Regions from separate parts of the Micromonospora sp. DT63 genome, predicted to be linked through region 4. Evidence: riboswitches for the same ligand, from Rfam matches in the RefSeq annotation. Region 4 holds a riboswitch; each other region holds the start of a gene.
What was found. Region 4 has a riboswitch for cobalamin ahead of cobN (cobaltochelatase subunit CobN). Riboswitches for the same ligand answer to the same signal wherever they lie in the genome.

Region 1: linked by a shared signal. The riboswitch ahead of ACLQ27_RS24925 (ribonucleoside-diphosphate reductase subunit alpha) and the one ahead of cobN (cobaltochelatase subunit CobN) in region 4 are both predicted to bind cobalamin.
Region 2: linked by a shared signal. The riboswitch ahead of metE (5-methyltetrahydropteroyltriglutamate--homocysteine S-methyltransferase) and the one ahead of cobN (cobaltochelatase subunit CobN) in region 4 are both predicted to bind cobalamin.
Region 3: linked by a shared signal. The riboswitch ahead of ACLQ27_RS30265 (acyl-CoA thioesterase) and the one ahead of cobN (cobaltochelatase subunit CobN) in region 4 are both predicted to bind cobalamin.

The regions. Positions count from the first base shown of each region.
Region 1 is NZ_JBNCKQ010000007.1:202,045-209,575, reverse strand. Features, by position in the region: gene ACLQ27_RS24940 (histidine phosphatase family protein) at 1-571, opposite strand, end outside; gene ACLQ27_RS24935 (CbtA family protein) at 568-1,338, opposite strand; gene ACLQ27_RS24930 (CbtB domain-containing protein) at 1,329-1,532, opposite strand; cobalamin riboswitch at 1,591-1,664, opposite strand; cobalamin riboswitch at 1,863-2,082, shown strand; gene ACLQ27_RS24925 (ribonucleoside-diphosphate reductase subunit alpha) at 2,219-4,597, shown strand; gene ACLQ27_RS24920 (ribonucleotide-diphosphate reductase subunit beta) at 4,648-5,643, shown strand; gene ACLQ27_RS24915 (family 43 glycosylhydrolase) at 5,789-7,531, opposite strand, start outside.
Region 2 is NZ_JBNCKQ010000012.1:34,207-41,737, reverse strand. Features, by position in the region: partial or broken gene metE (5-methyltetrahydropteroyltriglutamate--homocysteine S-methyltransferase) at 1-1,891, opposite strand, end outside; cobalamin riboswitch at 2,036-2,252, opposite strand; gene ACLQ27_RS30250 (superoxide dismutase) at 2,472-3,029, shown strand; gene ACLQ27_RS30245 (superoxide dismutase) at 3,036-3,296, shown strand; partial or broken gene ACLQ27_RS30240 (cobalt ABC transporter ATP-binding protein) at 3,778-4,044, shown strand; gene ACLQ27_RS30235 (ECF transporter S component) at 4,041-4,898, shown strand; gene ACLQ27_RS30230 (hypothetical protein) at 5,272-5,583, shown strand; gene ACLQ27_RS30225 (caspase, EACC1-associated type) at 5,580-6,968, shown strand; gene ACLQ27_RS30220 (hypothetical protein) at 7,371-7,531, shown strand, end outside.
Region 3 is NZ_JBNCKQ010000012.1:42,595-50,125, forward strand. Features, by position in the region: gene ACLQ27_RS30260 (ABC transporter substrate-binding protein) at 1-473, opposite strand, end outside; gene ACLQ27_RS30265 (acyl-CoA thioesterase) at 587-1,084, opposite strand; cobalamin riboswitch at 1,228-1,441, opposite strand; gene ACLQ27_RS30270 (copper resistance protein CopC) at 1,613-3,652, shown strand; gene ACLQ27_RS30275 (sigma-70 family RNA polymerase sigma factor) at 3,833-4,450, shown strand; gene ACLQ27_RS30280 (zf-HC2 domain-containing protein) at 4,526-5,272, shown strand; gene ACLQ27_RS30285 (copper chaperone PCu(A)C) at 5,397-5,999, shown strand; gene ACLQ27_RS30290 (Dyp-type peroxidase) at 6,023-7,234, shown strand; gene ACLQ27_RS30295 (copper resistance CopC family protein) at 7,231-7,531, shown strand, end outside.
Region 4 is NZ_JBNCKQ010000001.1:630,403-637,933, forward strand. Features, by position in the region: gene cobN (cobaltochelatase subunit CobN) at 1-1,269, opposite strand, end outside; cobalamin riboswitch at 1,533-1,709, opposite strand; gene ACLQ27_RS03020 (DUF5919 domain-containing protein) at 2,234-3,127, shown strand; gene ACLQ27_RS03025 (inositol monophosphatase family protein) at 3,124-3,927, shown strand; gene ACLQ27_RS03030 (hypothetical protein) at 3,946-4,281, opposite strand; gene helR (RNA polymerase recycling motor ATPase HelR) at 4,557-6,740, shown strand; gene ACLQ27_RS03040 (hypothetical protein) at 6,759-7,421, shown strand; gene ACLQ27_RS03045 (aldo/keto reductase) at 7,425-7,531, opposite strand, start outside.

The sequences.
Region 1 (7,531 bases), on a different contig from region 4:
GCCGGAGCTGCCACCGTCGGCCGTGGTCAGTGAGCCGGACGATCGCCAACGGCTCGACGTCCAACTGCCGGTACGTCACCAGCGGCAGTCCCAGGGCGTGTACGACAGCGACCCGGATCACGAGCGGGTGGGTGACGGCGGTGACCCGTCGGCCGAGGCCGCGCTGTCCGTCCAGCCACCGGCCGACGCGCTCGTGCACGGCGGCGACGGATTCGCCCCCGTGCGGCGCGGCGTCCGGGGTGGACAGCCACTCGCGCAGCGCGTCGGGCTGCGCGCCGGCGATCTCCTGCAGCGACCGGGCGGTCCAGTCGCCGTAGTCGCAGTCGGCCAGCGCCGTCTCCACGGCGGGCGCGAGGCCGAGGGCGTACGCGGTCTGGACGGCCGCCGCCGCGGGGCTGGACAGGCAGGCGTCGGTGTCGTCCGACGGCGCCCGCCGACCCAGCACACCGGGAGACAGGGCGAGGGCGGCGTTGCGGCCGCCCTCGTCCAGTGCGTCGTCCCCGCCGAACCGGGCCCGCCGCAGTGCGGCGGTGTGACCGTGGGCGACCAGCCGCAGGCTGGTGGGGTTCACCCGGCCAGTCGTGCGTCGGTGACCGCGCGCTGCCGGTGCATCAGTGCGGCGAAGAGCAGGCCGATCCCGGTCCACAGCACCACCTGGGTGCCGAGGGAGGCGAGCCGGAAGCTCCACAGCAGCGTGGCGGGAAAGTCGCCCGGGACCTCCTGGAACGACGGCAGCACCAGGTAGGCCACGCCGGTGACCAGCAGGAAACCGCCGACGGCCGCCGCGGCGCGCAGCCACACCGGCGCCTGCTCGCCGACCGCCCGGTAACCCAGCGAACCGGACCAGACCGCCACCAGGCCGAGGACCACCAGCAGCAGGTAGGTGACCGTGCGCTGGTCGATGGTGGCCGGGTCGCCGACCGCCGGAGGGTTCGGCGGGTACTTGACGAACGGCACGATCACCGCCCCGAGCAGCGCGCCGCCGGCCAGCAGCAGCCCGGACCACCCGTCGTCCACCGTGCGCCGCCGCCGGTTCAGCAGGACGTACGCGGTGGCCAGCAGGCCACCCATCGCGGCGCCGAAGAGGGCGGTGGCCAGGAACAGCCCGCCGCGCTGGCCGTTCCTGCTGACCAGGGCGTCCTCGTCGTGCTGGTGCCCACCGGTGGCGGGGTCGGCGTGTGTCGCCGCCTCCTCGATGGCGATGGCCGCCTCGACGTGGGGTTCGCCGACGACGTAGGCGAACGTTCCGGCGAGCAGGCCGGCCACCAGGCCGGCGAGCAGCCCGCGCAGGAGAACCGTGACGAACGTGGGTGCGGTGCCGGTGCCGGTCAGTGGCACGGGACACCGAGCAGGTGCCGGCCGTCGTGCATCAGCTCGTGCAGGTACATCCCGCTGCGCGAGACGGCACCCTGGTCGAAGGCGACGAGATAGGCCAGCAGGCTGAGCACGGCGACGGTGGCCAGGACCGTCCACAGGAGACGGGTCGGGGCAGCGGGGTGCACCAGCGGCTGGCTGGACGTGGAACTGGACATGCGTGCACGAACCTCCTCGGGGATGACGCGTCCCCATCGCAAGGCTGCGGACGACCGAGCGTCCTGGCTCGCGGCCCCGTAGTCGGGGACCGCTCACAGTGGCGCGACCGCGCCGGATTCTCACCGGCTTCCCTCGCGTCGCCGCAGATAGTGGGTTGACCGTATCGGTGCCGGTTCTCCTCGGTCAAGCCGGCGGCGAGGTCCGAATGCGACGCCGCCCGATGCTCGCGCGCCCGCCGTCGCCGACCGGATCGACGAGGACCGTCACCGACGACCGCGACACGCCCGGACCCGACATGTGGGGTGTGACAAACCCAGTCGCCCCTATATATGGTGTCGACCGCAGCTGGTTCGGCCACTCATCCCAGGGTGGCCGAGGCAAGAGGGAACCCGGTGGAATTCCGGGACTGCCCCGCAGCGGTGAGTGGGAACGACAGCCGTCATCAGCACTGGGCCGCCACTTGGCCTGGGAAGCGACGGCCAGTAGGGGACCGGGTGAACACCGGTCGTGCCCGCGAGTCCGAAGACCTGCCAGCGCGCCGCGTACCCGCATCCGGGTGGGCGGTGGTCCGAGGCCGCGTGGGACGGCCGACGCCTTTCGGATCCGCGCCCGCTGAGGCGTGGCGTCCGCTGGTGTCGGTCTCCCCGTGCCGAGGGCCGTCAGGTCTCAAGCTCGCGAGGAGTGAGTGGTGACAGTTACCGAGGTAGCCGCGACCGGCGGCGGCACGGCCCGCCGGGGTACGCCGACGCAGGTCCGCGAACGCGACGGCGCCCGCGAGGCGGTGGACGTGCGCACGCTCGTCGCCGAGGTCGAGCGCTTGGCCGACGACCTGCCCGACGTCGACCCGCTGCGGGTGGCGACCCGCACGGTCAGCGGCCTGTACGACGGCGCGACGACGGCCGAGCGGGACCGGCTGACCATCCAGACCGCGGCCGAGATGATCGGTACGGAGCCGCAGTACTCGCGCCTCGCCGCCCGGCTGCTGGCCGGCCACATCGACCGGGAGGTACGCCGACAGGGCGTCACCTCGTTCAGCGCGGCGATCCGGACCGGCCACGCGCAGGGGCTGATCGGGGATGAGACCGCCGCCTTCGTCGCCGCGCACGCGGGAACGTTCGACGACGCCATCGACCGGGACGGCGACCGGAGGTTCGAGTACTTCGGCCTGCGCACGGTCTACGACAGGTACCTGCTGCGCCACCCCACCACCCGGTTGGTGCTGGAGACCCCGCAGTACTGGCTGCTGCGCGTGGCCTGCGGTCTGTCCCGTACGCCGGACGAGGCCGTGGACTTCTACCGGCTGATGTCCAGCCTGGCCTATCTGCCCAGCTCACCGACGCTGTTCAACTCGGGCACCCGGCACACGCAGATGTCGTCGTGCTACCTCGTCGACTCGCCGCGCGACGAGCTGGACTCGATCTACCAGCGCTACGCCCAGGTCGCGAGCCTGTCCAAGTTCGCCGGTGGCATCGGCATCGCGTACTCCCGGGTCCGGTCCCGGGGCGCGCTGATCCGCGGCACGAACGGGCAGTCCAACGGGATCGTGCCGTGGCTGCGCACCCTTGACGCGAGCGTCGCCGCGGTCAACCAGGGTGGCCGGCGCAAGGGCGCGGCCTGCGTCTACCTGGAGCCGTGGCACCCGGACGTCGAGGAGTTCCTGCAACTGCGGGACAACACCGGCGAGGACGCCCGGCGTACGCACAACCTGAACCTCGCCAACTGGATCCCGGACGAGTTCATGCGCCGTGTCGAGGCCGACGAGGTGTGGTCGCTGTTCGACCCGAACGAGGTTCCCGAGCTGCCCGACCTGTGGGGGGAGCGGTTCGACGCCGCGTACCGGGCGGCCGAGGCGCAGGGCCGCTACGTGCGGCAGGTGCCGGCGCGGGAGCTGTACGGGAAGATGATGCGCACTCTGGCGCAGACCGGCAACGGGTGGATGACCTTCAAGGACGCGGCCAACCGGCTGTGCAACCAGACGGCCGAGTCGGGCAACGTGGTGCACCTGTCCAACCTGTGCACCGAGATCATCGAGGTGTCCAGCGACGGCGAGACCGCGGTGTGCAACCTCGGCTCGGTGAACGTCGCCGCCCACCTGACCGAGAACGGCATCGACTGGCCGCGACTGCGCGCCACCGTCCGGACGGCGGTGACGTTCCTCGACCGGGTCATCGACATCAACTACTACCCGACACCGCAGGCGGCGGCGAGCAACCCCCGGTGGCGGCCGGTGGGGCTCGGGCTGATGGGCCTGCAGGACGTGTTCTTCGCGCTGCGGCTGCCGTTCGACTCGCCTGCCGCGCGGGAGCTGTCCACCCGGATCAGCGAGGAGCTGTACCTGACCGCGCTGGAGACCTCCGCCGACCTGGCGCGCGAGGTCGGCGCGCATCCGGCGTACGCGCAGACCCGGGCCGCGCGGGGCCAGCTCCAGCCCGACCTGTGGGGCGTCGAGGGTACGCAGACCGCGCGGTGGGCCGCGCTGCGCCAGCGGGTCGGTGAGTACGGGCTGCGCAACTCGCTGCTGGTGGCGGTCGCCCCGACCGCGACGATCGCCTCGATCGCCGGTTGTTACGAGTGCGTCGAACCGCAGGTGTCCAACCTGTTCAAGCGCGAGACCCTGTCCGGGGAGTTCCTTCAGGTCAACACGGCCCTGGTCCGCGAGCTGAAGGCACGTGGTCTGTGGACCGAGCAGATCCGCTCGGCGATCCGGCGCGCGGAGGGGTCGGTGCAGGACCTCGCGGAACTCCCGGCCGACGTGCGGGAGCTGTTCCGCACCGCGTGGGAGCTGCCGCAGCGGGCGTTGATCGACCTGGCCGCCGCCCGCGCCCCGTTCATCGACCAGTCCCAGTCGCTGAACCTGTTCCTGGCCTCGCCCACCATCGGCAAGCTCTCCTCGATGTACCTGTACGCCTGGAAGGCCGGGCTCAAGACCACCTACTACCTGCGCTCCCGCCCCGCCACGCGCATCCAGCAGGCCACCGTCAGCGCTGTCGCACCAGTTGCCGTCGACGCGGAGGCGCTGGCGTGCTCGCTGGAGAACCCCGAGTCGTGCGAGGCCTGCCAGTGACCACCGCCGACCCGATCGCCGACACCACCGCCGACACGAGGACCACGCACATGCTGCTCGACCCCGGGATGGATCTCACTCTGCGCCCGATGCGCTACCCGCACTTCTTCGACCGGTTCCGCGCCGCCATCCGCAACACCTGGACTGTCGAGGAGGTCGACCTGCACGCCGACCTCGCCGACCTGGACCGGCTGTCGCCGGCCGAGCGGCACCTGGTCAGCCGGCTCGTCGCGTTCTTCGCCACCGGCGACACGATCGTCGCCAACAACCTCGTGCTCAACCTGTACCAGCACGTCAACAGTCCGGAAGGCCGCCTCTACCTGTCGCGGCAGCTGTTCGAGGAGGCCGTGCACGTCCAGTTCTACCTCAACCTGCTCGACACGTACGTGCCCGACGAGACCGAACGGTTCGCCGCCTTCGCCGCCATCGAGAACATCCCCTCGATCCGCCGCAAGGCCGAGTTCTGCTTCCGCTGGATCGACTCGTTGGGCGAGTTGCGCGAGCTGCGGACCCGGGACGACCGGCGCGCGTTCCTGCTCAACCTCATCTGCTTCGCCGCCTGCATCGAGGGATTGTTCTTCTACGGCGCGTTCGCGTACGTCTACTTCCTGCGCTCCCGCGGCCTGCTGCACGGCCTGGCCTCCGGCACGAACTGGGTCTTCCGCGACGAGTCGATGCACATGGCGTTCGCATTCGACGTGGTGGACACCGTGCGGGCCGAGGAGCCCGACCTGTTCGACGACGACCTCGCCGACCAGGTCCGCCAGATGCTCACCGAGGCCGTCGAGTGTGAGGTCCAGTTCGCCGAGGACCTGGTGGGTCAGGGCGTGCCCGGTCTGACCCTGGCGGACATGCGGGAGTATCTCCAGCACGTCGCCGACCGTCGTCTCGTCCAGCTCGGTATCGCCCCGCACTACGGGTCGGCCAACCCCTTCGCCTTCATGGAGTTGCAGGACGTCCAGGAGCTGTCCAACTTCTTCGAGCGGCGGGTGTCGGCGTACCAGGTGGGGGTGACCGGGACGGTGGCCTTCGACGACGACTTCTAGGACCCCCACCCCACCCCCTCCCCACCCCGTCGACCAGGAATGTGCTGCTCCCCTATCGGCGTATCAGGGGCACCACATTCATGATCAACGTCGGCGGCGGGCGGGGTGGGGACGGGGTGGGGGTGTTCTTGGGGGTGGGTGACCCTCAGGCGGGCGAGCAGGTCGGGGTGATGGTGGGAGGACTCGTGGTGGCGCTCGTGCTGAGGTAGCCCGCGGTGGTGGACGTTCCCGGCGCGAGCTGCCCGTTGTAGGCGGCGTTCGCGACGGTCACCTGGTTGCCCGTCTGGGTGACGGTGCCGTTCCAGGCCTGGGACACCGTCTGCCCACTGGGGAGGGTGAAGGTGACCCGCCACCCGTTGAGCGACGAGGCCCCGGAGTTGGTGACCGTCAGTCGTCCTTCGAATCCGCCCTGCCACGTGTTGACCACGGTGTTGGTCACCGCGCAGGACTCCCCGGCCGGGACCGTCGGTGTCGGGGTGAGGGTCGGAGTGGGCGTCGGGGTGGGCGTCGGGGTGGGGGTCGCAGTGGGCGTCGGCGTCGGGGTCGGGCTGGGCGTCGTGGTGCCGCTGGCCTGGAACTGCCACCAGTTGATGTTGAACAGGTTGCCGCTGCCGCCGGTGAAGCGCAGGTACAGGTCCTGGGTCCCGGTGGCGCCGCTGACCGGGCAGGAGACGGTCTGCCAGGTCTGCCACCCGCCGGTGCCCGGCACCGCGCAGCTGCCCACCCGGGTGCCGGTGGGGCTACCGAGGCGCAGTTCGATGGTGCCACCGGACGTGGCCGAGGCGACGCGGGCGGAGAAGGACGTCGCGCCCGTACCGAAGCCCACGCCCTTGACCTTGATGTAGTCCCCGTTCTCGATGAACCCGACGTTCATCCCACCCTCGCCGGCCGGCTCGGTCTCGATGCCGGAGCCCCAGGCGATCGTCTCGGCCTCCTGCCGCACGTACGGGTTCAGGGTGCCGATCTGGGGGGCGCCCGTCGTGGTCATGTTGATCGTCGGGATGGTGCCGTTGGTGTTGTAGGTGAACTTCTCCACGGCCACCGAACGGGTGTAACCACCGCCACCGGGCAACGCTCCGTTGTGGTAGAAGAAGTACGAGCCGCCGTTGAAGTCGATGACTCCGGGGTGGTTGGTGAAGCTCGCGCCCTGGCGGGGCATGACCGTCCCGCGATAGGTCCAGGGGCCGGTCGGGCCGGTCGCGGTCGAGTAACCGATGAACTCGGAGCAGCACTCCGCCGCGAACACGTTGTAGTAGATGCCGTTGCGCTTGTAGACCCACGGGCCCTCTTCGTAGAGGGTCGGCCGACTCGTGTTCCCCGTCCGGGTGCCGAACCCGGCGGTGGTGAGCGGGATCTTGGTGGCGCTGCCGCTGTAGGAGATCATGTCCGCGTTCAGCCGGACGTACCACAGGTTCGGGTTACCCCAGTACAGGTACGCCTGGCCGTCGTCGTCGATGAACACGGTGGGATCGATCTCGCCGTTGCCCACCAGCGGACGGCCGATGGCGTCCCGGAACGGCCCGGTCGGGCTGTCGGAGACCGCGACGCCGATGGCCATCGAGTTGGTCGCCCGGGCGGTCACCGGCACGTACCAGTAGAACTTGCCGTTGCGCGCGACGACCTGGCCGGCCCACGCGTTGGCGCTCGCCCAGCTGAAGGTGCTCACGCTCAGGGGCGAGCCGTGATCGGTCCAGTTGACCATGTCGGCCGACGACCACACCCGCCAGTCCTTCATGGTGAAGTACGTGGAGCCGTCCTCGTCGTGGCCGGTGTAGAGGTAGACCCGCCCGTTGTACACCAGGGGAGCGGGGTCGGCGGTGTAGATGTGCTGGACGATGGGGTTGTCCGCGTGGGCTGCCGTGGCCGGCGCCAGCGCCGGGATGAGCAG
Region 2 (7,531 bases), on a different contig from region 4:
GGGTATGGATCTGGGTGGCGTCGGCGACCCCGCTGGTGGCGAGCCGGAACGCCCCGACGGCCCAGTGCAGGTAGGCCCGCTGCTCGTCCCGGCGCAGTGGCAGTGTCTCCCGTAGGGCGGGTTCGTCGACCTGGATGATGCGGATGCCGGCGGCCTCCAGGTCGCGGGCCTCGTCGCGCAGTGCGAGGGCGACCTGGTTGGCGGTGTCGGCGAGGGGTTGGTCGGTGCGGACGAACGACCAGGCCAGGATCGTCACCGGTCCGGTGAGCATGCCCTTGACCGGTCGGTTCGTCAGTGATTGCGCGTAGGTGGACCAGGCGACGGTCATCGGGCCGGTCCGGGTGACGTCGCCGTAGATGATCGGTGGGCGTACGCACCGGGAGCCGTACGACTGCACCCAGCCGTTGACAGTGGCGGCGAACCCGTCGAGCTGCTCGCCGAAGTACTGCACCATGTCGTTGCGTTCCGGCTCGCCGTGCACCAGCACGTCCAGCCCGAGTCATTCCTGCACGGCGATGACGTGGGCGACCTCGGCGCGTATCCGCTCGGCGTAGCCGGTGTCGTCGAGCCGGCCGGCCCGGTGCGCCGCGCGGGCCTGCCGCAGCTCCGGGGTCTGCGGGAAGGATCCGATGGTGGTGGTGGGCAGCGGGGGAAGATTCAGCCGGGCCTGCTGGGTGGCGGCCCGCTGCGCGTACGGGCCGCGCCGTCGGTGCTCGGGGCGCATCGCGTCGAGCCGGGCCCGCACTCCGTCGTTACGCCAGGCCGCCGGGACGGCGGGCGGGGCAGACGGCAGGGCACCGACGCCGTCGCGCAGCGCGCGGCCCAGAGCGACGACCTCGTCGACCTTCTGCCTGGCGAACGCGAGCCGCCCACGCAGGTCCTGGTCCAGGTCAGGTTCGGCGGCGAGGTCCACCGGCACGTGCAGCAAGGAGCAGGACGTCGACACCGCGACATGGTCGGCCAGGCCGGTCAGCGCGGCGCCGGTGGCGGCGGCGGAGCGCAGGTCGGTGCGCCAGACGTTGCGTCCGTCGATCAGCCCCGCGACGATCGTCTTGCCGTGCAGCGGGCCGGCCGCGGCGAGCCGGTTCAGGTTGCCCGGCCCGGCGACGAGATCGATGCCGACCGCCTCGACCGGCGTGCCCAGCAGTGCCGGCAACGCGTCGCCGAGATCACCGAAGTACGACGCGACGAACAACCGTGGGCGATGCTGCAGAAGGCCGAGCCGACGGTACGCGGCGCGCAGCGCGGCGATCTCCTGCGGGGTGCGGTCGGCGGCGTACGCGGGCTCGTCGAGCTGAACCCATGCGACGCCGGCATCGGCCAGGGCAGCGAGGATGTCCTCGTAAACGGCGACGAGATCATCGAGCCGGTCGAAGGGTCGGAACCCTTCCGGCGCGTCCTCGGTGGCCTTGGACAGCAGCAGGTAGGTCGCCGGCCCGACCAGCACCGACCGGGTGGTGACGCCGAGCGCCTTGGCTTCGGCGTACTCCCGCACCGCCTTGTCGGGTCGAGCGGCGAACGGCGTGTCTGGGCCGACCTCCGGCACCAGGTAGTGGTAGTTGGTGTCGAACCACTTCGTCAACTCCAGCGCCGGCTCCCGGCCCGCGCCGCGCGCCATGGCGAAGTAGGTGTCCAGGTCGCCGAGACCGAGGCGGCGGAAGCGGTCGGGGATCGCGTCGACCAGGACGGTCGTGTCCAGCACCTGGTCGTAGAACGAGAACGTGTTCGACGGGACGGCGTCCAGTCCGGCGTCGCGCAACGCGCGCCACACGTCGGCGCGCAGGCCGGCCGCGGTGTCCTGAAGGGTGTCGGCATCGATCCGGCCCGCCCAGTAGGACTCGACGGCGTGCTTGAGTTCGCGGTGCGGTCCGATGCGGGGATAGCCGAGCACGGTGCTCAGCCCGAACGGTGTGGTCACGGGACAGGTGTCCTTCCCTCGAGGTCGACCACCGACCACCTCGAAGGACACGGCAGGGCACGGGACGACGACCGGGCCTCGCCCTGACCCTCCCGAGAGGCCGACGGCGGCGCACGCGGCGCGTACGCGGTGCGGGCAGGTCTTCGGACTCGCGGGCCTGATCGGCGTGAACCGGTCTCCTACTGGCCGTCGCTTCCCAGACGCTCACGCGTCCAGTGCGTATGACGGCGGTCGTTCCCACTCACCGCTGCGGGGCAGTCCCGGTCTTGCACCGGGTTCCCTCTTACGACGCCGCACCGAGACGGTGCGACGAACCAGCACTGCCGACCATCGTACGGGCCGTGAGCTGATCCTCGGTGCCGCTGTGGCGGGCCGATCTCCCGGTCGCGCGCCCCGGCGCGGGATGAGCCGGGAGTCCGGTTGTTCCCGGACTTCCGTCCTTGTTGCAAGATAATGGCAACAGCAAAGCTGAGGCAGCACTGAGAGGACGTATTCATGGCCGTGTACAACCTGGCCCGACCTGCCCTACGACTACGGCGCACTCGAGCCCGCCATGTCCGGCGAGATCCTGGAGTTGCACCACGACAAGCACCACGCCGCGTACGTCAAGGGCGCCAACGACGGGCTCGACCGGCTCGCCGAGGCCCGCGACAAGGGCGACTACGCGACGCTTGTCGGGTTGGAGAAGACGTTCGCGTTCAACCTGTCCGGGCACGTGCTGCACTCGATCTTCTGGAACAACCTGTCCCCAGATGGGGGTGACCGTCCCGACGGTGAGCTGGCGGCGGCGATCGACGAGCACTTCGGCTCGTTCGACGGGTTCGCCGGTCAGTTGTCGGCGGCGACCAAGGGCGTGCAGGGCTCGGGCTGGGGTGTCCTGGCCTGGGAGCCGCTGAGCCAACGGTTGATCGTGGAGCAGGTCTACGACCACCACGGCAACGTCGGGCAGGGCTCCACCCCGATCCTGGTGTTCGACGCCTGGGAGCACGCCTACTACCTGCAGTACCGCAATGTGCGCCCGGACTATGTGGACCGGCTGTGGAACCTGGTCAACTGGACCGACGTCACCGCTCGTTTCGACGCCGCCCGCGCCGCCACCCCGAAGATCTGACCCGGCGTGAGCGGGTACACCCCCGAGGCGGCCGAGATCGTCCAACGCGCCGCCGGGGTCATCGCCGCCAAGCATCGCGGTGACCTCGCCGGCGCGGAGGAACTGATGTCGGCGTTCGGCTCTGAGCAGGCCCGCACGCTCGGCTTCTACCTGCTGGCCGATCTCGCTCTGGGTCTGGTGAAGGCGCAGAGCGGCCAGTCGATGGACGACCTGGTCCGGGAACTGTCCCTACTCCTGGCCGACACCGCCCAGTCCCCGCCGGCATGATGGTCCGCCGGGATCCGCCCACGGGCGGATCCCGGCGGGCAGCCGCAACGCCCACCGCCCGCCCATCCGAAGGGGCCCGATGCGTCGGAAGATCGAGCACCGTGTCGTGACGATGAACGGGCAGTCGATGGTCGTGTTGACAGCGGGCGACTTCGAGCGGCTCGACGCCGCCCGTCGGCAACTCGGTGCCAGTGAGGCTCAGGCGCAGCAGCTTCGCCAGCAGTTGAAGGACACGCAACGTCGAGTGGCTCGCCTGGAGGGTCTGCTCGCCGCGCCCGCACGTACCGGGGGACCGGGGTCAGGCGCATGCCACGGTTGTCCTCACCAGAGTGACGCCCCGGTGAGCTGACGCAACTGGCGGCTCTGGCCGCTGTCGCGGTGCCGGCCTCGTCACGGTCGCCGCGCTCGACCTCGTCACCCGTGCCGGAACGGCGGCGGGCAGATCGGCCGGCGAGTGGTCAGCGGCGGCCGAGCCGCCGCTGACCGCCCCACCGGTACCCTCGACAACCTCGCCGCGCAGGGACGCGCCGTCGTGGTGGCCACCCACGACGTCGAGTTCGCCACCACCACCGCCGACCGGGTCGTGGTGATGGCCGACGGCGAGATCGTCGCCGACGGACCCGTCCCGACCGTGCTCACCGCGTCGCCGACATTCGCCCCGCAGGTCGCGAAGATCCTCGCGCCGCTGCCGTACCTGACGGTCGGGCAGGTCGCCGCGGCCCTCGACGACCCGGCGGTGCCCGCATGACGACACTGAACGTCGCGGTCCGCGTGCCCCTGCGCGCCGTGCTCGCGATCACCATGGCGTCGTTCCTGGGCTTCGTCGCGTTCCTGTGGCCGTTCGTCGTCGCGCCGGGGACGTTCGGCTCCACCCAGACCCCACCGCTGATGTTCGGCGTGCTGCTGCTCCTGGTCCTCGCCGTCATCTTCGCCGAGATCGCCGACGGCAGGATCGACGCCAAGGCGCTCGCCATGCTGGGTGTGCTGTCCGCGATCAACGCGGCCCTGCGGCCACTCGGCGCCGGCACGGCGGGCATCGAGACGGTCTTCTTCATCCTCGTGCTCGCCGGTCGGGTCTTCGGGCCGGGCTTCGGCTTCGCGCTCGGCTGCACCTCGCTGTTCGCCTCCGCCCTGCTCACCGGGGGAGTGGGACCGTGGATGCCGTACCAGATGTTCGGCTGCGCCTGGGTCGGCATGTTCGCCGGCCTGCTACCCCGGGTCCGGGGACGGGCCGAGATCGTCCTGCTCGCCGCCTACGCAGCGGTCGCTGGATACTTCTTCGGCTTCATGCTCAACCTGTCGTTCTGGCCGTTCTCGCTCGACCCGACCAGTTCGATCGCCTACCAGCCCGGCCTGCCGGTGCTCGAACAACTGCACCGGTATCTGACCTTCTTCACCGTCACCTCGCTGGGCTGGGACACCGGGCGGGCGATCACCACAGCTGTCCTCGTCACCCTGGCCGGGCCGGCGGTACTCGGCGCGTTCCGGCGCGCGGCCCGCCGGGCGCACTTCCAAGCAGCCCCAACGTTCGCCGCTGCCACCGCTGCGCCAGCCTCGGCCCACTCTGGAACAGCCTCTGCTGGTCATGAACCTCAGAACTGATTGAGCAGCTTCCGACGATAAGCGGGAAATGGCGGCCCCTGACCTTGCTCGATCTGGAGCCAGATCGGACACGCAAGCACGTCGCAGCGCTGCGAATAGCGGACGGCCACCGAGTATCACGGCGGGCCGACGAGAGGAAGCGCGTCGGCGGTGGGATGCCGCGTATCCTGCATCGAGCATTGGCTACGACACCGTGCTCCAGCAACACGTAGCCCGAGCTGCGTGTGGGGCCAGACCCTTGGCCGAAGGCGTATGCGCCGCAGGCCACGGACCGCGATCGTCCAGGCCCGACGCGCGCGGGCGGGATTGGGATTCGATGAATCAGTTTCAGATATCTGTGCGAGTGGGCTGCTCGGAGTTGGACGCAGATGGTGTGAAGGACCTGACCGCTGGGCTTCGACGAGAGGTTCTCACCACGGACGTAGCCAGCGCCGAGTGGGATACGGCTGCGGACGCACCGGCCGGGGCTAAGTCTGGGATGGTGGTCGCGGCTGGCGCGTTGGCTGTGACGCTGGCGCCGATAGTGGTCGAGAGCCTGATGGGCATCATCGCGTCGTGGCTGAGCCGGCAGCCGGCCGACGTCGAGATTGAGATCGACGGCCGTCGTTTCAAGGGGCGTGTGTCGAAGGCGCAACGCGACGAACTCGTCGCCGCTTACCTGAACCGGATGAACAGCGGGTCATGACAGAGGCGACCCGCCAGCGTAGGGCGTTGCTGATCGGCTGCGGGACGTTCGCCGACTCGTCGCTGGCACAACTCAGATCGCCTCGTCGCGACGTCGAGGACATGACCCGCATGCTGTACGAGGCGGGGTACGCGCAGGTGTTCGCTGACGTCGACTGCACAACCCGTGCGGCGCAACGTGCCATCGAAGCATTCATGCTTGAAGCCCGGGTTGATGATGCCCTGAACTTGATCTACTTCTCGACGCACGGGCTTCAGGACCGGCAGGGCAAGTTGTACTTCGCATTTACTGACACCGAGAAGCAATACCCGAGCGCGACTGGGGTAGGCGCCGAGTGGGTACGCGACCGCATCTACGACAGCCGCTCAAAGTCCACGCTCATCCTCGTCGACTGCTGCTTCAGCGGGAGTTTCATCACGGGCATGCAGGCCCGGTCCAGCGGCGAAGCCGACGTTGACGTACTCGTCCGAGGCTTACCTCAGGGCAGCGGGGTCGCGGTACTTACCGCGTCGGGTGAGCATGAGGCTAGTTTCGAAGACGTCGAATCACCAATGGCGCGAACCTCCTACTTCACCGAAGCGATTGTAGCTGGCGTCGCCACCGGCGCCGCGGACTCGAACCGCGACGGTCGGATCACTGTCGATGAACTCTACGAGTACGTCTATCATCACGTCGTAAACGGGCCGTCGCCCCAACGCCCACGCAAACTCGGAATGGGTGAGGGGATGATGGTGGTTGCTGAGCCACTGGGACATGCGGTGCCCACACTCCAGGCAGCACCCCCGGCGCGCAGAGCCGCCGCGCCTGTCCTTCGAGCGCGAGGTGTCCTCGGCCATGCGGCATTTGATGGCCAGTCCGTCGTCATCGGCAAGGATGGCTTCGGGCCCGTCATGAAGGGCGAGCGCCGCCTACACATCAGCGATGTCGCCGGGGTCTCGTTCAGGCCGGCAACCTCCCTGCACTATGGCTACCTCCAGGTGATCCAGAAAGGCGTCCAGCCAGCACCGATCAGCCGATTCGGACCTGGCGCGGGACGACCTCCCATGGAAGACGGTTCCTCAGTCTCCTTCCCCAGATCCGTCAACGCCGAGATGCAGCAGATGCGAGATGCCATCGAAGCAGCCATCGGTATCCCGCCAAGCGCCCTCCGCGCACCAACAGCCAAGAGCAGCGCCTGGGCGACAATCGGACGCGGCCTACTGTGGTCCCTCGGGATCCTCGCCGGACTTCTCGAAGCCATCGTGATAGCCGTGACAGTAACCGACAGCTGGGACGACCACAGTGTCGGAACCGCCGTCACGGCGAATCTGCTTTCTGGTGCCGCGGTCCTGGCCAGCGGCCGAGTGCTCTACATCAACCGCCGCAAGCAAAAATTTGAGCCATGAACGCCAAAGCTATCTAAGCTCCGACCCATCGGTTGCGCCATGCCGCTGATCGACATCCAGGCATAGCCACGTCAAGGTGTGAGCCCAGTCCCCGCATGGTTGGCATCTTTGTCGGCTATCCGCCACGGGCTGGCGAGCCGCCGCTGTCGACGCTGCGTGTAAATTCAGCCGGCGTGGACAGGCACCGCGTTTCAGGCGGAGCCGACACAGCGGTTCGCCCAGGCGCAGTTGTCACCACGCGTCGGCAAGACCACCTGAGTTGAGTTTTCTTCTCGGACGCAGGTAGTCATGAGTCTTTACCGCCTACGGCTTGCTGAGAGTGCCTGAGGAGCGGGTCGGCAGTCACTGTCGTAGGGCACGAGGTTTCCGTCTGCGACGTGGGATGGTGTGGTTTTGCCAGATATGGGTGAGAGTGACGTCCTGGAGGCGGTCTATATGGCCGACTTGAAGGCCCTGCTAACTCGGCACGGGTTGGTCCTCAGCTATGAGCACGACCGAGCGGCGATCGACACGGGCCTGCACCTCTTCCTGGAAGGAGAGGGTGTCAGGCGGACGAGTCAGTT
Region 3 (7,531 bases), on a different contig from region 4:
AACGCGGCGAGTCGACGCTCGGCGTCCGCCCGGATCTCCGCCGCCCTGCCGGTCGTGCCGGTCAACGCGGCCACGGCGTCGACCGTGTCCAGTATCCCGCCGATGGTCCTCGCCTCCAGCGACACCACCCTGGTATCGAGGTCGATCAGCCGGACCGCGTCGTTGACCCGCGCATAGGAGACCGCGCACACATCGCAGAGGTCCTGGGTCAGAATCAGGTCCGGTCTCAAGCCCTCCAGCAGCGTGACGTCAAGCTGGTACAACGACGAGCCTCGGTGCGCGTCGCCAGCGATCGCCGCCGAGATCTCCCGGCTCGTCAACGCCTCGGGCAGAGACGTTCCCGTCACCACCGGAACACCGGCAAGGCCGCCCGGCGGCCAGTCACACTCGTGCGTGCGGCCGACCAGATGCCCGGTCAGGCCGAGCAAGGCCACGATGTCCGTGGCCGCCGGCAGCAGTGAGAGGATCCGCACACCCGTCTGCCTACCAGGAGTGACCGAGCCACGTCCACTGCGCCGGCCGGCCTCAGGACGACGATCGCGGCGAAGGAGCCGGCCAGCGTCGCGGCGGACAGTCCGAGCACGGCTCAGCCCTCCCCGGCGCCGTCGAGCAACGCCCGCCGTAGCGCCAACCGGTGCTCCCGGCGGATCTCCGCCTCCCGGTACCGCCGCCGGTCCCCGTCGGTCTCCGGTAGCAGCGGCGGCACCGCGCGCGGTTGACCGTCGTCGTCGACAGCGACCATGACCAGATGCGCGGTGGCCACGTCGGTGGGCGGCACCGCACGGTCCCACCGGTCCGCCGTCACCTTCACGGCCACCTCCATCGAGCTGCGTCCCGCCCAGGTGATGCGCGCGTCGACGTGCACGACGTCGCCGACCCGCACCGCGCGCAGGAACGCGGTCTCGTCGATCGCGGCGGTCACCGCCGGGCCGTCGGAGTGCCGGGCGGCGACCACACCGGCCACCGAGTCGATGAGGTTCAGGATCCGGCCGCCGTGCACCGTACCCATCAGGTTCGTGTGGTGCTGATCCATGATCTGCGACAGGGTCAGGTGCGACGCCGACGGCGCTCGGCCGGCGATCATGCTGGTGTCGTGCACAGCGGTAGTCCGTCCCTCGGGAAACCACACCGCCGGATCACGGGCACACGCTGACGAGGACGCGACCGCGCTGAGACGCCGCACGTCACCCGGCAAGTCCACCCGCGAGACCGACGGCAGCGCACACGGTCGTGTGCGCAGCGCCGGCAGGTCTTCGGACTCGCGGGCGCGACCGGCTGCGCCGGTCCCCTACTGGCCGTCGCTTCCCAGGCCGCTGGCCCAGTGCTGATGACGGCGGTCGTTCCCACTCACCGCTGCGGGGCAGCCCCGGATTCCCACCGGGTTCCCTCTTACGCCGCCCAGCCGGATACGGCCAGGCGAACCAGCGCCACCAGCCAGCCTAGTTGATCGAAGGCGGGGAGCACGGCGCAGGTTTCGCCCGCCCTACGGGAGGCGACACAGCCTTTCACATCTGCGACACAGGACCGGAACCACAGCGAATCCAACTTTTGCTATGTGAGGAAAAAGATCGCGACCCCTTGCGCAAAGTCTCGGCACGGCGAGGATATTCAGATGCGTCGTCTCCCTCGGACTCCTGCTCAGGTGGCCTCGGGCCTGCTCGCACTCGCTCTCGCCTCGGCGGTCACCCTGCTCGCGTCCGTTCAACCGGCCGCCGCTCATGGGACTCTCGCCATGTCCACCCCGGCGGCCGGTGCCACCGTGAAAGCGCCGTTGACCTCGGTGCAGCTGTACTTCACCGAGAAGGTCGCCGCCAACGCGCACTTCACCATCACCGCGCCGGGTGGCAGCCGGGTCGACAACGGTTGGACCTACGGGGAGCCGAAGACGCTGAACCAGCCGGTGCGCGAGTACTCCCTGGTCAACGGGCAGTTCGAGCCGCGCGAGTACACGACGGGGTTCCCCGCGGTGATCGCCCTCGCGCATCTGCCCGCAGCGGGTCAGTACTCGGTGAGCTATCTGTCGGTCGCCTCGGACGGTGACCCGGTCCGCGGCACGATGACCTTCCGCTACAGCGGGCGGGCGACGGCCGCGCCCCAGGGGTGGCAACCGCCGACGAACCAGCCCGACCCGGCGCTGCTGGCCGCCATCGAGCAGCACCGGGCGCCCGGGCAAGCATCTGCGGTACCGACCACAGCGGCCGAGTCTGCGACCGCCCCGGCGGCGGCTCCACCGGTGGCGTCGAGCGACGACGGCCCCACGGCGATGGTCTGGGTCGGCTGGGCGGCGGCGGCCGTGGCAGCGCTGGGTGCATTGGTCGTTTGGCGTCGTCGCTCGACCAGCAGGGCGAGGCCCACCGGCCGAAGCCGTACCTCGCCGGCGACCTCCGCCCGACGCCGCCCCGGTGGCCGATCCGGAGCCAAGCCCGCCGCCGGGAAGACCGGCGCGGCCAGAGGCGCCAGTGCGCCCACTGCCGGCGGCAAGCGGCGGCGCCCCAACGCCGTACCGGCGGCCCGCAAGGGCAACGCGCCCGCCGTGGCCCGCACGGGCGGCGCGGCGGACATGGCCCTGACGCGCACCGCCGTCGATGTGGTTTCGCCGGATCGGGAGGCAACGGTCCCGGCCAGTGCCGACGACGACTCCCCGGCCGCCCTTGCCCCCTCGGCGGCAGCCTCCGACGTGGACGCTATCGCGCCCGCACCGGGATCCCGGCTGGGCAACACCCACCTGGCGCTTCTCGTCGGTGGGCTGGTGCTGGCGCTGCTGGCCGGATTCGGGCTGGCCCGTATCGGCGCGACCGATCAGCGCCCGGCCACCAGCGACGCCCGGCAGCCCGCCGGCGGGTCGCCGGCCTCGGGGCCGGCGGTGTCCGCCGGTGATGGGCACCAACACGCGCCGGGGATCGGACCCCACACCCATCCGGGTGACGGCTCGACCGGCGAGACCCTGGCCACCGGGACGACGGTCAGCGCCAACGGGTACACCCTGCAACCGCTGGAGCGGTCCCAGCCGGCCGGTGTACGCGCCGACTACCGGTTCCGCATCGTCGGCACCGACCGCCAACCGGCGACCCGCTTCGCCGTCGTCCACGACAAGCCATTGCACATGATCGTGGTTGGCCGCGACCTGACCGGCTATCAGCACCTGCATCCGACGATGTCGCCCGACGGCACCTGGAGTGTTCCCCTGACGCTGGCCCGACCCGGCGGCTACCGCGTCTACGCCGACTTCTCCGTCACCGCGACCGATGGCAGGCAGATACCCCTCGTGCTGGGCGTCGACCACACCGTGCCCGGCGCGCACACCCCCGTTGCGCTGCCGGCGGCGCAGACTCAGGCGACCGCCGGACCGTACGCGGTGTCGATGAACGGCACCCCGGTGACGGGCGTGACGGTGCCGATGCAGTTCCAGGTCAAGAACGCCGGCACGACAACGCCGGCGCAGCTCGAACGGTACCTGGGCGCGTACGGGCATCTGGTCGTCGTCCGCGAGGGCGACCTGGGCTACGTGCACGTCCACCCCGAACAGGAACTTGTCGACGGGGCGGTCCAGTTCTGGCTGACCGCACCGAGTCCCGGCCGGTACCGGGCCTTCTTCGACTTCCAGGTAGGCGGGAAGGTGCACACCGCCGACTACACGATCAACCTGCCCTGAGCGGACGATTGGAAATCCGACCCGCGAGCCGGGAACTGGTTGCGCCCGTCGGCCGACTCAATCTCGACGAGCATGGCGCGCGGGCAGACGCGCCCAGCGCTCGTTGATCCGCTGACGGATCTTGTCCGTACCGGTTGCCGTAGGCTCATCCGGGACCTACGACAACCCGTCGTCAACCTGATGGGTCGTGGTCGGGACGCCCGGCAGAACCGGACACGGAGGTACCAGGTGACCGATGACGACGCGGAGATCACCGCCTGGGCTCTCGCAGCGGGCCGGGGCGACCAGGACTCGGCCACCCGCTTCATCCGCGCGACCCAGCAGTACGTGTGGCGCTTCGTGGCCAACCTGATCAGCCCGTTGGAGGCCGACGACCTGACCCAGGAGACGTATCTGCGGGCGATGCGCTCATTGCCGTCGTTCGCCGCGCGCTCGTCGGCAAAGACCTGGCTTCTCGGGATCGCCCGCCGCGTCACGGTGGATCACGTACGCGCGGCGACGAGACGTCCACGCACCACCCAACTGGCGGACTGGCACGACGCCGCGGACACGCGGGGCGGTGCCTTCGACAGCGCGATCGTGCTCAACGATCTGCTGTTCTCGTTGGCGCCGGACCGACGCGAAGCGTTCGTGGCGACCCAGATCCTCGGCCTGTCGTACGCCGAGACCGCCGAGGTGTGCGGGTGCCCGGTCGGCACCATCCGCTCGCGGGTGGCTCGGGCTCGCGAGGATCTGGTTGCCGCGCTCAACGCGAGCCCGCAGCCGGCGCGGCGACAGCACGGCACGTCCGCCGGCTGACGACGGCCAGCGCGACAACGCCACACCGCCGATTGTCCCGGGAACCAGCGCCCCCTCTCGACCGACTACCGGTACATGGGGTGTGAGCAGTGGCGGGAGATCCTGTCGGCACAGTTTGACGGCGAGGAGACTCCCGCCGAGCAGGCCGGAGCCGACGCACACCTTGCCGAGTGCGCGACCTGCCGGCGGTGGTACGACCGGGCAGCCGCGGTGACCCGACGAGCCCGCCTGACGCTCGCCGCGCCCGGACCCGATCTCACCCACGTCATCCTGGCCACGCTCCCCGCGCCTCGACGCCTGCGAGACCGCCTCGTGCTCACCCTGCGCGCAGGGCTTGCCCTCATCGGTGCTCTTCAACTGGTGCTGGGGCTGGTGCAGATCGGTCGTGGCCCGTCCGACGCTCACGTCCACGATGCCGCCGGCACCCTGGCCTCCGGGCACCTGTGGCACGAGGCCGCGGCCTGGAACATCGCCGTCGGTGCGGGTTTCCTCTTCGTGGCGGTCCGGCGGACACCTCCCACCGGGCTGTTGCCGACCCTGAGTGCCTTCGTTGGCACGCTGTTGCTGCTCTCGGTCAATGACCTGATGACCGGCCGGGTCGAGCCTCCCCGCCTGGTCAGCCACGGCTTCCTGCTCGCCGGGTACCTGATCGTCGTCGCGTTGTCGCGGACCAGGCGGCGACTCGACGGGCCGCCGACGCAGGGCCGCGCCGACCGCCCCGCCTGGCGCCTGGCAGCCGGCGACGAGCTCCAGGCCACGCGGCCCAGACTGCGCCCGGCACCACCCCACCCGGGCACGGCACGCACCCGCTCGGCGGCCTGACCCGCGGAACACCGCGCTGCGGTCGCCACCCCGGCCGCGTGACCGCAATGACCCGCCAGCTCAGAACTTTCGCGCTGCGGCGACCGACCAACGAAGCAGCAAGCAACCATCGGAGGAAGACTTCATGCCCACCATCCGCACTGTCGGAGCGCGTCGGCGCTCGGCCGTTGTCCTCGCCACCGCCGCCGCGTTCGTCGCGGTCGGTGCCGCCGGCTGCGGCTCGTCCGACGCGTCGTCGACCGCGCCGCCGAATCCGTCCGCGTCGGCCAGTGCCGCCGCTGGTGTGGTCACGATTCGCGACCCGTGGGTGAAGGCGGCCGACAAGGGGATGACCGCGGCCTTCGGGACCCTGGTCAACGACAGCGACACGGATGTCACCGTCACCGGTGCCACGACGTCGGTGTCCCCCATGGAGTTGCACGAGATGGCCATGAAGGACGGCAAGATGGTCATGCAGGCCAAGCAGGGTGGCATCGTGATCAAGGCCAAGAGCACGCACCCGCTGGAGCCCGGCGGCGACCACCTGATGCTGATGGACGTCAAGCAGCCCGTACGGGCAGGTGACGAGCTGACCTTCACCCTCACCTTCGCCGACGGCAAGACCCAGCAGTTCACCGCCGTGGCCAAGCCGTTCACCGGCGCCCAGGAGACCTACGCCCCCGGCAATGGCGAGCCCATGCCCGGCATGAGCGCCACGCCGGAGATGAGCACGAGCCCGGCATCGTGACCGACACGCCAACCGCCCGGCCGGTGAGCAGGCGCGGCCTGCTCACCGGCGGGGCCCTGGCCGCCGGAGGCGCGCTGGCCGGTGGCGCGGCGGTCGCCGCGACCCGCACCGACGGGACCGGACGACCGCAGGCCGCCGCCGATACGACGCCGGTGGCGAGCGTCGGCGGCCTGGTCGAACCCTTTTACGGTGTACGGCAGGCCGGGGTGGCCACCGAACCGCAGGCCCACGCCTCTTTCGTGGCGCTCACGCTGCGACCCGGCACGGACCGGGCCGCGCTGGGTCGGTGGCTGCGGCTACTCACCGACGACGCGGCCCGGCTCACCCAGGGCCGACCGGCCCTGGCCGACACCGAGGCAGAACTCGGGCTGCTGCCCGCGCGGCTGACCGTGACCTTCGGCTTCGGGCCCGGTCTCTACCGTGCCGCCGGCGTCGACGACCGCCGGCCGCCGTCGGTCGCCGACCTGCCGTCGTTCCGCATCGACCGACTCCAGCCGGCCTGGTCCGGCGGTGACCTGCTGTTGCAGATCTGCGCGGACGACGCGATCACCGTGGCCCACGCCCAACGGGTTCTGATCAAGGACAGCCGGCCGTTCGCCACCGTGCGGTGGGTGCAGCAGGGCTTCCGGCGCAGCCCCGGCGTCGAGCCGGGTGGCCACACCCAGCGGAATCTGTTCGGCCAGCTCGACGGCACGGCCAACCCACGGCCTGGGGTGCCGATGGACTCCGCCGTCTTCGTGGCCGACGGACCGGCCTGGCTGCGCGACAGCACCACAGTGGTACTGCGACGGATCAGCATGAACCTGGAGACCTGGGATCTGCTCGGCCGCACCGATCGCGAACTCGCCGTGGGCCGGCGGCTCGACACCGGCGCTCCCCTGACGGGCACGGCGGAACACGACGAGCCCGACTTCGCCGCCACCGGCCCGGACGGCCTCACCGTCATCCCCGACTTCTCCCACATGACCCGCGCCCACGTCACGGACGACCGGTTCAAGATCCTGCGCCGGCCCTACAACTACGACGGGGTGCCGACCGTGGAGGGTCACGCCGACAGTGGGCTGATCTTCACGTCCTTCCAGGCCGACATCGCCCGGCAGTACCTGCCCATCCAGCGCCGCCTGGCCGAGCGGGACCTGCTCAACGAGTGGACCACTCCGATCGGGTCCGCCGTCTTCGCCATCCCGCCCGGTTGCCAACCGGGCGGGTGGGTCGGTGAGCAGGTACTCGGATGAACCTTGCCAACCGGAGTTCCGTCGTGACCGTACCGTCGTCCCGGCCCACCGCCGTCCGGCTCGGCGCGGCGGTGCTCGCCGTTGTCGTGGCGCTGCTCGTCCCGGCCAGCCCGGCTTGGGCGCACAACACGCTGCGGTCGGCGGCACCGGTCCAGGAGTCGACCCTGACCAGCTCCCCGACCGAGATCGTGCTCGAATTCGTCGAACGGCTCGATCCGACGTTCACCACCATCGTGCTCACCGACGCCGCCAAGCGGAAGGTCCCCACCGGCGACCCGGTGGTCGGTGGGGCGAAGG
Region 4 (7,531 bases):
CACCTGATCGAACCACCGCCGGTAGGTCTCGCCGGGCACCCGCGCCTCGGCGGCGGCCAGCTGCTCCGGGGTGAGCCACTCCACGTCGTGCCCGCCCGCGGCGATCAGGGCGTGGATCAGCGCGTCGCCGTCGTCGGGCGCCGGCGCGTCCCCAAGGTGGTAACCCGCCTCGGCCAGCGCGGCGAGCAGTCGGACCGCCGAGACGGGGGTGTCCAGCCCGACGGCGTTGCCGACCCGGGAGTGCTTGGTGGGGTACGAGCTGAGCACCACGGCGACCCGCTTGTCGGCGTTGGCCACGTACCGCAGCCGGGCGTGACGCACCGCGATGCCGGCCACCCGGGCGGCCCGCTCCGGGTCGGCGGCGTAGACCGAGAGGCCGTCCGCGTCGATGCGCTTGAACGAGAACGGCACGGTGACGATCCGGCCGTCGAACTCGGGGATGGCCACCTGCATCGCCGCGTCCAACGGGGACAGCCCGGCGTCGCTGGCGGCCCACTGCTCCCGGGTGCTGGTCAGGCAGAGTGCCTGGATGACTGGCACGTCCAGGGCGGCGAGCGCGCCGACGTCCCACGCGTCCTCGTCACCGCCCCCGGACGCGTCGGCGGCGACCGCGCCGCCGGCCGCGAGCACGGTGACCAGCAGCGCGTCACAGCTGGCGAACAGCCCGAGCGGGCCCGCGCCCGTGGTCAGGCCCCGCAGCGAGCCGCAGAAGATCGGCAGCGGGTTGCCGCCGGCCTCCCGCACGGCCTCGGCCAGGACGTCGACGAAGGCGGTGTTGCCGGCGAGGGCGTGCGCCCGGTAGAAGACGATCCCCACGGTGGGCCGATCCGGGTCGCTCGGGTGGTCGCCGTGCACGCCGTACGCCGGGGTGGGCGCGGGCGGGGCGAACCCCTCGCCGGTGAGCAGCACGGTGTCGCAGAGGAACCGGGCCAGGTGTCCGAGGTTGTCCGGCCCGCCCTCCACAAGGTAGGCGAGGGCCTGGGTGACCACTCCGGACGGCACGGTGGAGACCGCCATCAGCTCCGCGTCGGGCACCGCCTCCCCGCCGAGCACGACAGTCGGCACGCCGCCGGCGAGGACCGCGGCGAGGCCGTCCGGCCACGCCTGCCGACCCCCGAGCAGGCGTACGACGGCGAGGTCGACGCCGTCGAGCAGGGCGGGCACCTCGTCGGCCGCCACCCGCGCCGGGTTGGCGAGCCGGTAGTCGGCGTCACTGGCGCGGGCGGCCAGCAGGTCGGTGTCGGCGGTGGAGAGCAGCAGAACGCGCACGGCAGGCTCCGGACGGTAACGTCGGCACGCTCGCGAGAGCGGCCTGGCGACGTGGGATGGGCGCAGGGTTCAGCGGACGCCGCGATCCGGCCGGCTCAGCGGCCTGCGGCCGGGAGCGACGGGCGGGGCGGTCCGGAACTCAGCGGTGAACGGAGACGATGCCGATCGCGGCGACGGCACGGCCGCGGTGCGCAAGACGGCAGCAGCCGTCGATGATGATGGAGACGCCAAGCGTCATCGGGTCCTCCTCGGGTGTCCACGCCCTGGGGTACGTCCCGACGGCCGAAGTATCCTGGCTTCCGGATCGACGCTCTCCCCCGGCCTTCCAACCGCAGACACACGGCCGTGACTCACGAGGGGGGATCGCTCCCCGGTGACAGTGGCGGGACCGCGTCGGATTCGCACCGACTTCCTTCACTGCCGTCAGGCCGCGAATGCTGCCACACCGGTCGGCTGCCGGTCAACGCCACCCCTGCGCACGCCAACGGCCACGATTAATCGACATATTGCGATCAGAGGTGTTGCCGGCGAGGTTCACCGCTCGGGCCGACGGTGGCGGGGTCGACGAGTCAGAGACAGCCAGCCGAGAAAACGCGCGTGCATCTCGACGAGGTCGGGATGACCGCCCAGGTTGAACTGGTCCTGGATCGCCTCGTTCATGCAGGACGCCAGATAGAGGGCAAGCGCGAGGGAATGACCGTAGAACTCCCCGACGAGGTCGAGTTGCGCCCGAGAGCACGGCCACGGGGCGGCACAGTTGCGGCACAGCCAAGCGGGTCGCATCGGCAAGTGCGGGCGGCACGGAAGTCTCACCCCCTGACCATGCTGGCCGTAGCCGTCGCATCCCATCACGGCGGGTGGTTCCTCGACGGATACTTTTCATCCTTCCTCCGGATGTCGCCACGGCAGTTCACTTCGGCCGCTGGTTACAGTGACCCTCGTCCCACGCGGGAAGGGAGCCACCGTGCCCGTCCGAACGACTGGACCCTTCACCGTTCCCCAGTCACTCTGGGACAGCGCGGACCTGCTCGACGCGTTGGCCGCCCGGGACATCGCTCAGGTGTTCCGGCTCGTGCAGCATGCCACCGGAGCGAGCCAGACCACTCTGGGTAGCGCCACCGGCCTCAGCCAGGCTCAGGTCAGCGAGATCACCAGCGGCGCCCGACGGGTCAGCAGCATTGACGTCCTGACCCGTATCTGCGCCGGCCTGTCCATGCCCAGGCACGCTCAGATGACACTCCTTCTGGGCGAGCATCAATCGGCCTCCGCAATACACGACGTCGATGAACGACAATTCGACATGACTGTTCCGGGCCGGTATGCCGATGTTGCCGCGATCTTCGCCAGCCGGTCGGACTTCACCGCCGAACTTCCTCCGCACGTCCTCTTCGACAATGCCAGGGACATCCGGGCGGCCGGCCTGTCACTCAACATCATCTGCCAGCAGTACGCCGACACTCAGCTTCTGAGGTTCCTCGACGGTGGCGGTCACCTCCGCTGCCTCTTCCTCGACCCCGGGGGCGAGGCGATCAGACGGCAGGAGCGCGAGGACGACTATCCGCAGGGGCATCTCAGCGCGCTCACCGACCTCAACATTCAGAACCTGACGCGCCGGATCCGCACCCAGCTCACGTCGGGCGCGCGTGACCGTCTCGCCGTGCGCGTGTACGACGAGTCGATCCGTGCCAACGTCCTCCTGATCGACGACCGGCTCTGCGTCGTCCAGCACTATCTGCCGCGAATGCGCGGCGTCGATTGCCCGACGATGGTGATCGAACGCACCGTGCACACCTCCGGCCTGTACGCGGTATTCGACGGGATCTTCACCTCGCTCTGGGAGCGCAGCAGCCAGCCATGAATGACTACGTCGATCTCCTTCCGCTCGCACACGAGGCCATCGATCTGGCGCATGGCCTTATGCGGACCGTCCAGCCTGGTGCTCTCACCTTCAAGGACGACCGTGACATGGCCTCCGAGTTGGACTACACCATCGAGCGAGAGGTTCGCGAGCTTCTGGCCGCGAAGGCACCCGACATCGGGTTCCTCGGCGAGGAGTACGGCACCAGTGGTAACGCCAGCACACTCACGTGGACCTTCGACCCGGTGGACGGGACCGTCAATTTCATCCACGGCTCACCGCTGTGCGGAATCTCGCTCGGTCTCGTCCAAAGCGTCCGATCCGTCCTCGGCGTCATCGACCTGCCGTTCCTCGGCACCCGCTACCACGCCGTTGAGGGACATGGCGCGTACGCCAACGGCGACCGCATCCGCGCCAGCCGAGTCAGCGACCTGAAGGACGCCGTCGTCGCCATCGGCGACTACGCCGTCGGTGCCGACGCCAGCCGGAAGAACGCCGATCGACTCGCCATTACCGAGGAACTCACCCGGCACGTTCAGCGAGTACGCATGCACGGCTCCGCCGCGATCGACCTCGCGTGGTTGGCCCAGGGCAGGATCGACGCGTTCATCATGCTCAACAACAAGCCCTGGGACACCGCCGCCGGTGTAGTGATCGCTCAGGAGGCTGGCGCTCAGGTGGTCGACCTCGATGGCACTGCCCACAGCACCCGTGCAACCGCCACCGTCGGCGGCAACGATCTGCTGCTGCCGGACATCCTCACGCTCGTCGAGCGGTCGCTGGCGCGTGCGGCAGCCTGACCGGGACAGCAGGCCCGATCAGCGGGCGTGGCGCTCCGGGTGGGCCCGATTCCACACCCGCATCCGCTCCGGGTAGCCCGTGCGGGCCGCCTCGTACAGCGGCACCGCGTGTTTGCGGGCGATGGCGCCCGCCGCGCGGGGTGTGCCGGTGCGGCGACGGATCCATTCGCCGTCGTGGGCGATCGCCACCACCGTGGTGTCGGTCGCGGTGGTCTCCGGTTCCAGGTAGAACTCCACTCCCCGCCGGCTGGCGACGAACGACTCCAGCGCGGCGAGATCGTCCCGGGTGGCCTCGCGGTCCAGCTTCGTCGGGGTCGCCTCGGTGCCCCGTGACCGCCGGTTGAACCAGCCCATGCTCAGCCCCTCTCCTCGGACGCCTCTCCAGTTCAGCACCGATTCCTGGCAATACGCTGCACGGCGCATGAGAGCAGGCTGACGAGACGCGCACCCGACAGAAACGGGCGGTAGCTCGAAGGAGGGTTGATCAAGGGAGAGGAATGCACTCAATCCCTGCCACTCTTAACGTATACCGCAATGGGGGCCTTGCCGCAAGACCCGGGTCGTACCGCAGAATTGCCGGCCGGACCACGTTCTCGCACGCTGAGCAACGGCCCGACTCCGCTCGGCACATGCACCCCAGATCGGAGCAACCTGACGTGAACCCGCTGAACACCAGCGTGTTTGATCTTCCCGACAACCTCGCCGCCAAGGCCGATCCGGCGTTGATCGCCCGCGACGAGCAGCACTTCGCGGTCATCGCGGCGAGCCTGGAGCGGTCGATCGCCGACCTGTCCGACCGCCTCGACGTCGAGCGCCGGGCACCGGCCGGCAAGGGCCGCCAGGCGGTCGTCCGGGACGAGGAGATCCGCCGGTTGACCAATCGCCTGCGTGCCCTGCGTCGTTTCGGTCTGGACCTGTGCCTCGGGCGCATCGTCAGCGCGGACGACCCCGAGCCCGTCTACATCGGACGCTTCGGCCTCACCGACGGCAACGGCCGGCGGTTGCTGCTCGACTGGCGCTCCCCGGCGGCCGAGCCGTTCTTCGGTGCGACCCACGCCAACCCGATGGGCCTGGTGAGCCGGCGTCGGTACCGCTGGACGCTCGGCCGCATCAGCGACTACTGGGACGAGGTGTTCACCCCGGACGGATTCGAGGGGCACGCGGCGCTCGACGACCAGTCCGCGTTCATCGCCAGCCTCGGCGGCAACCGGTCGGCCCGGATGCGCGACGTGCTCGGCACCATCCAGGCCGACCAGGACGCCATCATCCGGGCCGGATCGCGGGGCGCTCTCGTCGTGGACGGCGGGCCGGGCACCGGCAAGACCGTCGTGGCGCTGCACCGCACCGCGTACCTGCTCTACTCCGACCCCCGCCTCGGGCACCGCCGCGGCGGGGTGCTGTTCGTCGGCCCGCACGAGCCCTACCTGGCGTACGTCGCCGACGTGCTGCCCAGCCTCGGCGAGGACGACGTGCAGACCTGCACCCTGTGTGACCTCGTACCCGAGGGTGCCGCGGCGACGGTCGAGGCCGACCCGGATGTGGCCCGCCTGAAGTCCTCCGCGGACCTGGTGCGGGCGATCGAGGCGGCCGTGCGGTTCTACGAGGAGCCGCCGACCACGGCGATGACGGTCACGGCCGGCGACACCGACGTGCGGCTGAGCGCGGACGACTGGGCCCAGGCGTTCGAGGCGCCCGGACCCGGCACGCCGCACAACGAGGCGCGTGACGAGATCTTTCAGGAGCTGCTGGCGATCCTGCTCGGGAGGTACGACGGCGACGAGTCGGACGACCTGGTGCGCGGGTCGCTGGTGCGCAACCGGGAGCTGCGCACGGCGTTCAACCGCGCCTGGCCGCTGCTCGAAGCGACGGACATCGTCGCCGACCTGTGGTCGGTGCCCGCCTATCTGCGCAGGTGTGCCCCCTGGCTCGGCCCCGAGGACATCCGCCGGCTCCAGCGCGTCGACGCCCGCGCCTGGACGGTGTCCGACCTGCCGCTGCTGGACGCGGCACGGCAGCGCCTCGGCGACCCGGAGGCGTCGGGGCGTACCCGCCGCCGCGAGGCCACCATCGCCGCCGAACGCCTGCGCATGGCGACTGTCGTCGACGAGCTGATCGAGGCCCACGCCTACGACGACGGCGAAGGTGTGCTGTCGAGCCTGCGCCAACTGGACCTGCAGGACGCGCTGGTCGACGAGGCCGTGCTCCCCAGCGCGGACGCGGATCTGCTGGCCGGCCCGTTCGCGCACATCGTCGTGGACGAGGCGCAGGAGCTGACCGACGCGCAGTGGCAGATGCTGCTGTCGCGCTGCCCGTCGCGCAGCTTCACCATCGTCGGGGACCGCGCCCAGGCCCGGCACGGGTTCACGGAGTCGTGGCAGGAACGACTGCGGCGCGTCGGCCTCGACCGGGTGAGGATGACCTCGCTGAGCATCAACTACCGGACGCCACGGGAGGTCATGGCCGAGGCCGAGCCGGTCATCCGGACCGTGCTCCCGGACGCGAACGTGCCGACCTCGATCCGCGGCAACGGGATTCCGGTGACCCACGGATCGGTACGCGAGCTGGACACGATCGTCGACGGCTGGCTCGCGGAGCACGCCGACGGGATCGCCTGCGTCATCGGCGACCCCACGTTCGGGCCGACGACGAACCGCGTCCGGTCGCTGACCCCGGAACTGTCCAAGGGGCTGGAGTTCGACCTGGTCGTCCTCGTCAACCCGGAGGCGTTCGGCGAGGGCGTCCAGGGGGCTGTCGACAGGTACGTCGCGATGACCCGCGCGACCCAGAAACTCGTCGTCCTCACCGGGTCCTGACCTCGTAGGCTGCCGGGCGTGACGACTGACGTACGGGAGGCGGCGGCGCACGACAACGCGCGATGGTGCGACGCCGTGTGCGCCAGCCACGGGCTGGCCGGCCGGTTCGACGCCGACGCGTGGTCGGTGCCCCGCCGCTCCCCACAGTGGTATCCGGACGCGGTCACCCTGCGCCCCGGCGTCGACCCCGAGGCGCTGCTGGCGCGGATCGACGTCGGGCCCGGCGCGTCGGTGAAGGACAGCTTCGCCGACCTCGACCTCTCGGCGTACGGATTCCGGGTGCTCTTCGACGCGCAGTGGATCCACCGCCCGCCGACCGGCACGCCGACCGGCACGCCGCTCACCCCGGTCACCACCGGGCAGGGGTTGGCGGCCTGGGCGAGCGCGCACGGCGGTGGGGAGCTGTTCCGCCCGGCGCTGCTGGCCGACAGGCGCATCCGGGTGCTGGCCCGTCACGATGAGCGGGGCGCTGTCGTCGGCGGGGCGGTCGTCAGCGGCGACGACCCGGCCGGCGTCTCCAACGTGTTCAGCCACGGCGACGACCCGGACGAGATCTGGCACGCGATCGTGGCCACCCTGCCCGGTGTGCCCCTGGTCGGTTACGAAACCATCCCCGACCTGGCACCCGCCCGCCGAGCCGGCTTCCTGCCCGTGGGCCCCCTCCGGGTCTGGCTCCGGTGAGGGTCAGGCCAGGCGGGTCAGGTCCTCGGGGGTCAGGCGCAGGGACGCGGCGGCGATGTTCTCCCGCAGGTGGGCCGGGTCGCCGGTGCCGGGGATCGCGAGGACGTGCG